Regions from separate parts of the Kitasatospora sp. NPDC004745 genome, predicted to be linked through region 1. Evidence: riboswitches for the same ligand, from Rfam matches in the RefSeq annotation. Region 1 holds a riboswitch; each other region holds the start of a gene.
The links. Region 1 has a riboswitch for cobalamin ahead of metE (5-methyltetrahydropteroyltriglutamate--homocysteine S-methyltransferase). Riboswitches for the same ligand answer to the same signal wherever they lie in the genome.
Positions count from the first base shown of each region.

Region 2: another riboswitch for cobalamin. It lies ahead of ACFYUY_RS36295 (ribonucleoside-diphosphate reductase subunit alpha); the one in region 1 lies ahead of metE (5-methyltetrahydropteroyltriglutamate--homocysteine S-methyltransferase).
Region 3: another riboswitch for cobalamin. It lies ahead of ACFYUY_RS11165 (HoxN/HupN/NixA family nickel/cobalt transporter); the one in region 1 lies ahead of metE (5-methyltetrahydropteroyltriglutamate--homocysteine S-methyltransferase).

Region 1 is NZ_JBIALK010000014.1:94,676-97,941, forward strand. It holds gene ACFYUY_RS22735 (condensation domain-containing protein) at 1-779, opposite strand, end outside; cobalamin riboswitch at 1,203-1,406, shown strand; gene metE (5-methyltetrahydropteroyltriglutamate--homocysteine S-methyltransferase) at 1,585-3,266, shown strand, end outside.
Region 2 is NZ_JBIALK010000036.1:36,687-39,952, forward strand. It holds gene ACFYUY_RS36295 (ribonucleoside-diphosphate reductase subunit alpha) at 1-1,636, opposite strand, end outside; cobalamin riboswitch at 1,825-1,989, opposite strand; gene ACFYUY_RS36300 (glycosyltransferase family 39 protein) at 2,031-3,266, opposite strand, start outside.
Region 3 is NZ_JBIALK010000004.1:494,005-497,270, reverse strand. It holds gene ACFYUY_RS11175 (hypothetical protein) at 1-1,046, opposite strand, end outside; gene ACFYUY_RS11170 (metalloregulator ArsR/SmtB family transcription factor) at 1,098-1,481, opposite strand; cobalamin riboswitch at 1,564-1,757, shown strand; gene ACFYUY_RS11165 (HoxN/HupN/NixA family nickel/cobalt transporter) at 1,789-2,904, shown strand; gene ACFYUY_RS11160 (aminopeptidase P family protein) at 3,018-3,266, shown strand, end outside.

The sequences.
Region 1 (3,266 bases):
AGGCCGCCGTTGCGGTCGCGGAACGCCCGCCAGTAGTCCAGCCGCGCGTCGTCGGCGCGCATGGCGCGGTTGGCCCGGCGCTGGCCGCGGCTGAACTCCAGGTAGCTGCCCGGCTGTTGGGCCGCATCCTCGGTGCGGGCCGGGCGTGCCGGGCGGACCCGGTCGGCCTCGGGTCCGTCAGCGGCTTCGGTGGCGGCTTCGGTGGCGGTTCCGGCCGCGGTGAGGCTCCGGTAGGCCGTGGTGATGTCGTTGACGGCGATCGCGCTGGAGAGGCCGTCGGTGACCAGGTGGTCGCAGGAGAACCAGACGGTGGTCGACTCCGGCCGCACCACCGCGCCCATGGTGATCAGCGGCCAGGAGAGGGTGTCCACCTCCTTGAACGCGTCGTGGAGGTGGCGCTCGACCTCCGCGGGCGTCTCCAACGGGCCGGCGTAGACGTGCTTGAGGGCCACCTCCCCGGGCGACAGGACCTCGCAGCCGAGGTCCCCGCCCAGCGGCTGGTAGACCGCCCGGAGCACCTCGTGACGTCGCACCAGGTGGAGCAGCGCGACCGCCAGCGCGTCCAGGTCGACCGGACCGGCCAGTTCGAAGCTGGCCGCGACGTAGGAGCGGATCGGCTCGTCGACGCTCTGGGCGTGCTGGGCCACGGTGAAATGTTTCGCCTGGTTGTAACCGGTCATCCGGCGCGGGGCGGGGTCGCCGCCGGTCAACGGGACCAGGTGCCACCGGTGGGCCTCGCCCGGGCCGATCTCGGAGTCCTCGACTGAGATCTGGAGCATGTCGCCCTCTTCTGCCGCTGTCGTCGTCGGGTGGTACCAGAGCGGTCGGATGTCGGCCCACCAGCTGGTGCCGTACCAACGCGACGGCCCGGCGCTCGGATACGGGCAGCCGCCGTTCGGGTGACGGTGACCGGACGCCGGGGCCGTGCCCTCCGGCGCGTCCGCGGACCGGGCTCGGCCCGCCGGGATCCCCTCACGGCTGGGCCGTCGGCGTACGAGCGCACGCCGGAGCTGCGGGGACCCGCGGTCGAACGGCGGGTCGAGCGCCGCGTCGGAGTGCGGTCGGGCCCGTCGCGGTGGGCGGATTCCACGGCCGCCGCGACGGCCGGTGCCGCCGGGGGACCGGCCACGTCTCACCCCGTGGACACGTGGTGGGATTTCCGCGCCCCCGGCCGCGGGTTCGCACTAGGCTGGCCGGGCAGCTGGTTCGCCCTGTCCGCCAGGCAGGCGCGTCGCAAGAGGGAACCCGGTGACGCCATTCACGTGGCCATTCCGGGACTGCCCCGCAGCGGTGAGTGGGAACGACCGCCGTCATACGCACTGGGCCCGGACGGGCCTGGGAAGCGACGGCCAGTAGGTGACCGCCCTGACCAGGGCGGCCGCGCCCGCGAGTCCGAAGACCTGCCACTGCCCGCACGCGACCGATCGCGCGCGGACATCCCGGTGACCTCGTGGGCGGGTCGGCGTGCACACCAGGCGGGTCCGGCGCATCCCTGCGCCCGCGGCCGCGCCCGGTCGGGCACCCCTTCGCACCCTCGTCCCGTCCCCGGGGACCAGAGGAAGCAGACTCGCGAAGGAGAGTCCCTTGACGACGAAGTCCGCAGCCGCGGCAACCCGCGCCACCACCCACGGCTACCCCCGCCAGGGCCGCGACCGGGAGCTCAAGAAGGCGGTCGAGGGGTACTGGAAGGGCGCCGTCACCGCCGACGCCCTGCTCGCCACCGCCGCCGACCTGCGCCGGGAGAACTGGCGGCAGCTCGCCGAGGCCGGCGTCCACGAAGTCCCCACGGGCGACTTCTCGCTCTACGACCACGTGCTGGACACCACCGTCGCCGTCGGCGCCGTCCCCGCCCGCCACCGCGCCGCGGTCGACGCCGACCCGCTCGACGGGTACTTCGCCATGGCGCGCGGCACCCAGGAGGTCGCTCCGCTGGAGATGACCAAGTGGTTCGACACCAACTACCACTACCTGGTGCCCGAACTCGGCCCCGACACCGTCTTCACCGCCGACCCGGACCACCAGGTCGCGCAGCTGCGCGAGGCCCTCGGCCTCGGTCACGACGCCCGCCCGGTGCTGGTCGGCCCCGTCACCTACCTGCTGCTCGCCAAGCCCGCCCCCGGCGTCGCCGAGGACTTCCAGCCGATCACCCTGCTCGACCGGCTGCTGCCCGTCTACGCGCGACTGCTCGCCGAACTGCAGGCGGCCGGTGCGCAGTGGGTGCAGCTGGACGAACCCGCGCTCGTCCAGGACCGCACCCCGGCCGAGCTGAACGCCGCCGCCCGCGCCTACCGCGAGCTGGGCGCCCTCACCAGCCGGCCCAGGCTGCTCGTCGCGAGCTACTTCGACCGCCTCGGCGCGGCCCTGCCGGTGCTCGCCGCAGCCCCGGTCGAAGGCCTCGCCCTGGACTTCACCGGCCCCGCCGCCGCCAACCTGGACGACCTCGCCGCCGTCGGCGGGCTGCCCGGCAAGCGGCTCGTCGCCGGCGTGGTCGACGGGCGCAACATCTGGATCAACGACCTGGAGAAGTCGCTCGCCACCCTGGCCACCCTGCTCGGCCTCGCCGGCAGCGTCGACGTCGCCACCTCCTGCTCGCTGCTGCACGTCCCCCTCGACGCCACCGCCGAACGGGACCTGGACCCGCAGATCGCCCGCTGGCTCGCCTTCGCCAGGCAGAAGACGGCCGAGACCGCCCTGCTCGCCCGCGGCCTGCGCGAGGGCACCGGCGCGATCGCCGCCGACCTCGCCGCCAACCGCGCCGACCTCGCCTCGCGCGCCGGCTCCCCGATCACCCGGGACCCGGCCGTCCGCGCCCGGGCCGCCGCCGTCAGCGCGGCCGACGCCCGCCGCCCGCAGGCCTACCCGCAGCGCGCCGAGGCCCAACGCGCCCGCCTCGGACTGCTGTTGCTGCCCACCACGACGATCGGCTCGTTCCCGCAGACCACCGAGCTGCGCACTGCCCGCGCGGACCTCGCCGCCGGGCGGATCGACGCCGACGGCTACCGCGGGCGCATCGAGGCCGAAGTCCGCGAGGTCATCGCCTTCCAGGAGAAGGCCGGCCTCGACGTCCTCGTCCACGGCGAGCCCGAACGCAACGACATGGTCCAGTACTTCGCCGAACAGCTCACCGGCTACCTCGCCACCCGGCACGGCTGGGTGCAGTCCTACGGCACCCGCTACGTGCGCCCGCCGGTGCTCGCCGGGGACATCTCCCGGCCGCACCCGATGACCGTCGACTGGTTCCGCTACGCCCAGGGCCTCACCGACCG
Region 2 (3,266 bases), on a different contig from region 1:
TGCGCTCGGCGATCAGCGTGGACAGCCGCGCCGCCTCGGCCGAGTCGAAGTCGATCCGCAGCTTGAAGAAGACGTCCTGCAGGCCCATCACGCCGAGGCCGACCGGCCGCCAGCGGGAGTTGGAGGTGCCGGCCTCGACGGTCGGGTAGAAGTTGATGTCCACCACGCGGTCGAGGAAGGTGACGGCGGTGCGCACGGTGGCGTCCAGCCGCTCCCAGTCCATCGCGCCGAGCAGGTCCTCCGCCGACGCGCCCTCGGCGACGTGCGCGCCGAGGTTGACCGAGCCGAGGTTGCAGACGGCGGTCTCGGAGTCGTCCGTGACCTCCAGGATCTCGGTGCACAGGTTGGAGGAGTGCACCGTGCGGCCGGGCAGCGCGGTCTGGTTGGCGGCGCGGTTGGAGGCGTCCTTGAAGGTCATCCAGCCGTTGCCGGTCTGCGCCAGGGTGCGCATCATCCGGGCGTACAGGGTCTGCGCGGGGATGGTGCGCACGGCCTTGCCGGCCTGCTCGGCCTTGCGGTAGGCCTCGTCGAAGTCGGAGCCCCACAGGTCGACCAGCTCGGGGACGTCGGCGGGGGAGAACAGCGACCAGTCCTGGTTGGCGTTCACGCGGCGCATGAACTCGTCCGGGATCCAGTGCGCCAGGTTGAGGTTGTGGGTGCGGCGCGCCTCCTCGCCGGTGTTGTCGCGCAGCTCGAGGAACTCCTCGATGTCGGCGTGCCAGGTCTCCAGGTAGACGCAGGCGGCGCCCTTGCGACGGCCGCCCTGGTTGACCGCGGCGACGGAGGAGTCGAGGGTGCGCAGGAACGGGACGATGCCGTTGGACTTGCCGTTGGTGCCGCGGATCAGGCTGCCGCGGGAGCGGATGCGCGAGTACGACAGGCCGATGCCGCCGGCGTGCTTGGAGAGGCGGGCGATCTGCGCGTAGCGGCTGTAGATCGAGTCCAGGTTGTCCAGCGGCGAGTCGAGCAGGTAGCAGCTCGACATCTGCGGGTGGCGGGTGCCGGAGTTGAACAGGGTCGGCGAGGAGGTCAGGTACTCCAGCCGGCTCATCAGGCGGTACAGCTCGGCCACCTCGCGCACGGACTGCTCGGTGTCGCCGACCGCCAGGCCACAGGCGACGCGGAGCAGGAAGTGCTGCGGGGTCTCGACGACCTTGCGGGTGATCGGGTGGCGCAGCAGGTAGCGGGACTGCACGGTGCGCAGGCCGAAGTACTCGAAGCGGTCGTCGCCCTGCCGGTCGATCAGCGCGTCGAGCGCGGCGGCGTGCTTGGCGACGAAGGCGGCGGTGGCGTCGCCGATCAGGCCCTCGGCGTGGCCGACGGCGATCGAGGCGGCGAACGAGGTCGCGCCCTGGCTGTCGGCCTCGTCGACGATCTCCAGTGCGAGCAGGCGGGCGGCCAGCTTCGAGTACTGGGGGTCCTCGGCGATCATCGACGCGGCGGCGTCCACGGCCAGCCCGCGCAGCTCGGCGAAGTCCGAGCCGGCGTGGCGGCCGCGCAGCGCGGCGGCGGCGACATGGCCGGGGTCCACCTGGGGGAGATCGACACTACGGTCGGTGAGCAGCCGCAGCAGCGCGCCGCCGGGGTCGGAGACCGTCGGGGCGGCGGGGGCGGAACCGGAGCCCTGGGCGGGCAGGGTGGCTGAGGCAGCGGTGGTCAAGGCGCTCTCTCCTGGCGGCGATCGGCGGCGGTGATCGGGTCCGGGCCGAACGGGGCAGGGGAGCACGGCGCGTACGCAGGAGTGCGTCGCGCGACGGTGGCGTCCCCGGCCCGCCCGCGAGGCCCGGAAGGTACTGCTCGTGCTGGCGCGGCCTCTGCGGGAGGGCCGTGGCGCACACCGTCGGCAGGTACTCGGACTCGCGGGCGCGGCTTGTCGAGCCGCCCGCACACCGCTGCGGGGCAGTCCCGGACTCGCACCGGGTTCCCCTGCTTTGACAGCAGGAGTGAGCATACATCTAGTGGCGGCTGACTGCGGCGGCACCATATGTTGTGGCCGACGTGTCGTGGGCCACGGTGGGCCCGGCGGCCGTTCAGTGCTTCAGATAGACCTTGTAGGTGCTCGAATCGCCCGTCGGAGAGGTGAACTGGGCGATCAACCGGTAGTGCCCGCCGCTCGCCAGCGCCGTCGCCAGGACGCGGTCCGTGGCGGCCGGGGCGGTGCTGTCCAGGACCACGACGGTGAAGTAGCCGTCCTTGATCGCGGCGGCGCTGCCCTCGTCGCCGTGATGCTCGACACCCGCCGCGTCCCGGTAGTCCGTCCCGGAGCGGGCCGACGTCCACTGCTCGGGCCGGCTGACGGCGCCGAGGTAGTACTCGGGCAGCCCGTCGACCTCGGTCAGGTAGTGGCCCTGCGGCGTGGCGTGCACCCGCAGGACGGCGAGCAGCCGGCCGGAGTCGGGCCCGTTCTGGTAACGCAGCGCTGACTGCTCCAGACCGAGCGCGAGCAGGGCGACCCAGACCAGGATGCCCAGCTGCGGGTGGCGGAAGTGCGCGCCGACCAGCCGGGTGAGGCCGACCCCGGCGAGCGGGGCGGCGAGCAGCATCCCGAAGCCCAGGTGCCGGAACAGCGCCCCCGAGGTGCCAAGCGCCAGGTGGACCGCCGGGACCAGCAGGGCGGTGCAGGTCAGGGCGGTGCCCAGCAGGGCGCGCTGGGCGCGGGTGGTGGTGACGCCGTCGTTCTCCGGCGACTCGAGCAGCTGCTCGCGGCGGGCGTACGCGATCGTGCCGGCCACCGCGAGGACGGTGAACAGACCGCCCCACTGGACGGTGTTCAGCAGGATCTCGCCGACCGGACGGGAACCCTGCCCGTGGGCCGGGGACCACCCGGCGACCTTGCCGAGCAGTCCGAACGGCAGCAGGGCGCCCACCGTGCCGGCGGCGAGCAGCAGGGCCCGCAGGGCGGCCGGGCCGAGCCGTCGCCGCGGCCAGGCGGTGGCCGCCGCCAGCGCGACCAGCGCGGGCAGCGTGAACACCGCGGAGTACGCGACGGCGCAGGCCAGGGCGGCGACCGGCGCGGCGAGCAGGACGAGGGCCACCGGGCGGCGCGCGGTGAACACCGTGACCCAGGCCGCCAGGGCGACCAGCAGGACGGCGAGCGCCTCGGGCGCGGCGTAGAAGCCGACGACGACGGTCGACTGCACCACCGCGTAGCCGGCGATCGAGCAGATCGCCACCCGCTCGTTGAAGAGCCGGCGGGTCAGCGAGTACAGCAGCACCGTGGTGAGCAGGGCGAAGCAGAGGCTGAGCACCCGGGCGCCGAAGATGCC
Region 3 (3,266 bases), on a different contig from region 1:
GTCGCGACGGCCGCTTCGAGCTGGGCGTGCAGGTCGCCGTCCGGGTCGAGCGCGGGCGCCGCCTGGCCGAAGGCGTAGGTGGGGGACCCCGGGTCGAGTTCGGCGGCGCCGGTGGCCACCAGCAGGGTGGGGCGGTCCAGTGCCGCGCCGTAGAAGGAGACCGATCCGTGGTCGCCGATCAGCAGGTCGGCGGCGACCAGGGCGGTCTGCCAGCCCTGGTGCGGGGGGATCAGCCTGAGGCCGGAGCCCCGGGCCGTGGCCAGCAGCAGTTCGGGGTCGTGCCGGTCCCAGACGTTGGGGTGCAGGACCACGGCCACGGCGTACTCGTCGGCGGGGAGCGCGGTGACCAGCCGGCGCGGCAGGTCGAGGCAGTGCGCCGCCAGGGAGTGCCTGCTCCAGGTGGAGGTGACGACGACGAGGCGCCGGCCGTCGACGGCCCCGAGGGCGGCGCGGTAGGCGTCCCGCCGGCCGCGGCTGGCCAGCATCCTGGCGAAGGTGAGGTCGCCGACCTCCCGTGCGTGCGGCAGCGCCTCGGGGCAGGTGGCCGCCAGCCGCTCGAACTGCTCCTCGTGGGACAGCCCGATGACCGCGGGGAAGACCCGCCCCCGGTGGGTGAGCTCCTGACGGGACAGGCCGGCGGCACTGACCCCGTCCCCGGTGGACTCGGCGACCAGGCGGTTGTAGCCGGCGCCGTGGGGGAGGACGACGAGCGGGGCGCGCAGCCGGTGCATGGAGGCGTGGACCGCGCAGGACACCGCGAGGTCGAACTCGTACCGGACGGCCTCCTCCCACGGGATGACCGTGACGGCGGGTTGCTGGTCGGCCAGGTAGGGGCCGAGGCCCGCCGTGAACGCCGAGCCCGGGTTGACGGTGAGGTAGCACCGGACGCCGAGCTGCGGGCGGACGAGCAGGGTGAGCACGTCGAGCACCCGGGTGGCCGAGGTGAGCGTGCGGGCGACCGCGAGGACGCGGGCCCGGACGGGCCAGGTCTCCCAGCGGTCTTCGTCGGGCCAGGGCCGGGGCCGGCGCCGCAGGCGGTTCAGCACACGAAGATCGTACTCATCCGGCCCCGCTCCGGCGGGTCCGTCCGGGGCGGGTCAGCCGGTGGCAGCGGTGGGTTCGTGGTGGTCGGCGGCGGCGCAGGGGTCGAGGAGGGGGCGCAGGGCGTCGTCGACGAGCCGGTAGCGCACGACGCGTCCGTCGCGGTCGCCGGTGACCACGCCGGCGGTGCGGAGCAGTCGGAGGGCCTGGGAGACGGCGGGGTCGCGCATACCGGTGGCGACGGCGAGGTCGGTCACGGCGAGCGGGCCGGCGCGGTGCAGGGCGAGCAGGAGGGCGAGCCGGCCCGGGTCGGCGAGCAGGGAGAACCGCTCGGCCCAGGTGCGGACGTGCGCGGTGTCGCCGATGGCGGCGATGGCCTCGCAGACCCGGTGTCCGTCGATGGTGCGGTGGTCCGCGCGGTCGGCCGGTACGAGATGCATGTGGACATTCTCGCAGGCCGGGGCCTGTGATCCTGGACACCTGCGCAGGTGCGCAGCCTTGCATGGGTGGAGCCGGGCCCCCTACGGTGTTGCCCGCCGTGGTGCTCGGGAAGACCGGTGACGGACCCTCAGGGGTCCCAGTCCGGAGCGGCCCTCGCCACTGTGATCGGGGGGAGTCGTCCGTATCCACGACGCCACTGGGCGCTTCGCGCGTCTGGGAAGGCGGGTACGGGTGCCCCGTAAGCCAGGAGACCGGCCACGGCATCTCACGAAGTCTTTCCACGAGGTGCTGGAGCGTGATCCGCGTATGACCCTGCCCGAAACCGCCGACCCCGGGGCGCCGGCGACGCCGTCCGCACTGCCGACGTTCCGCTGGAAGCGCGAGGACACCGTCCGCACGGCCGGACTGATGGGCGTGATCCTGGCCATGCACGTCGTCGCGTTCGGGACGCTGTTCTTCCTGGTCGCGCCCCACAACTACGCGGTCGGTACCCAGGTCTTCGGGGTGGGCCTGGGCATCACCGCGTACACCCTCGGCATGCGGCACGCCTTCGACGCCGACCACATCGCGGTGATCGACAACACCACCCGCAAGCTGATGGCGGACGGCAAGCGCCCGGTGTCGGTGGGCTTCTGGTTCGCCCTCGGGCACTCCTCGATGGTGGTCATCATGGCCGCCCTGGTGGCGGGCGGCGCCCAGCTGGCCAACACCCTGATGGACGACGAGTCGACGACCCACCAGTGGCTGGGGATGGTCGGCACGACGGCCTCCGGCGCGTTCCTGTACCTGATCGGCGCGCTCAACCTGGCGGCGCTGGTGGGCATCCTCAAGGTGTTCCGGGCGATGCGGGCCGGGAAGTACGACGAGGCGCAGCTGGAGGAGCACCTGAACTCGCGCGGCTTCCTGGCGAGGGTGCTGAACCGGGCGACGCGGTCGATCACCCGGCCGGGGCAGATGTTCCCGGTGGGCATGGTGCTGGGCCTGGGCTTCGACACCGCGACCGAGGTCACCCTGATGGTGATGGCGGGCTCGGGCGCGGCGGCCGGGCTGCCCTGGTACGCGATCGTCTGCCTGCCGCTGCTCTTCGCGGCCGGGATGAGCCTGTTCGACACGCTGGACGGGACGTTCATGAACTTCGCGTACCAGTGGGCCTTCTCCAACCCGGTGCGCAAGGTGTACTACAACCTGACGATCACGGGGCTGTCGATCGCGGTGGCCTTCGTCATCGGCACGATCGAACTGGTCGGCGTGCTGCACGAGAAGCTCGACCTGACCGACCCGGTGAGCGGCTGGATCGCGGACATCTCGCTGGACAACGTCGGGTACGCGATCGCCGGGCTCTTCGTGGTGGTCTGGGCCGCGGCGATCGGCTACTGGAAGCTGGCCGGGGTCGAGCAGCGCTGGCAGCCGTCCGAGCAGTGACAGCCCCGTACCGGTCGGCCCGGGGTGCGAGCCGGGGCGTGCGGGCAGCGGCGACGTGCCCCCTCGGGAGTGCTCGGCGGGCGGAACGGGGTGCGGCTTCGTAGGCTCGACGCATGTCTGATGCGTACGCGGGTCGGCGGGAGCGGGTGAGGGAGCACTGCAGTGCGGCCGGGGCCGATGCGGCGCTGATCACCCGGGCGGCGAACGTGCGGTATCTGACCGGCTGCGCGCCCTGCGGGGCGACGCTGCTGCTCACCAGGGACCGTGCACTGCTGGCGCTGCCGGACGACCTGCCGCCGGACGACACCGGGGAGCACCTGATCGCCCCGGACGTCACCCAGGTGCCGGTGCCGGCCGGGGCG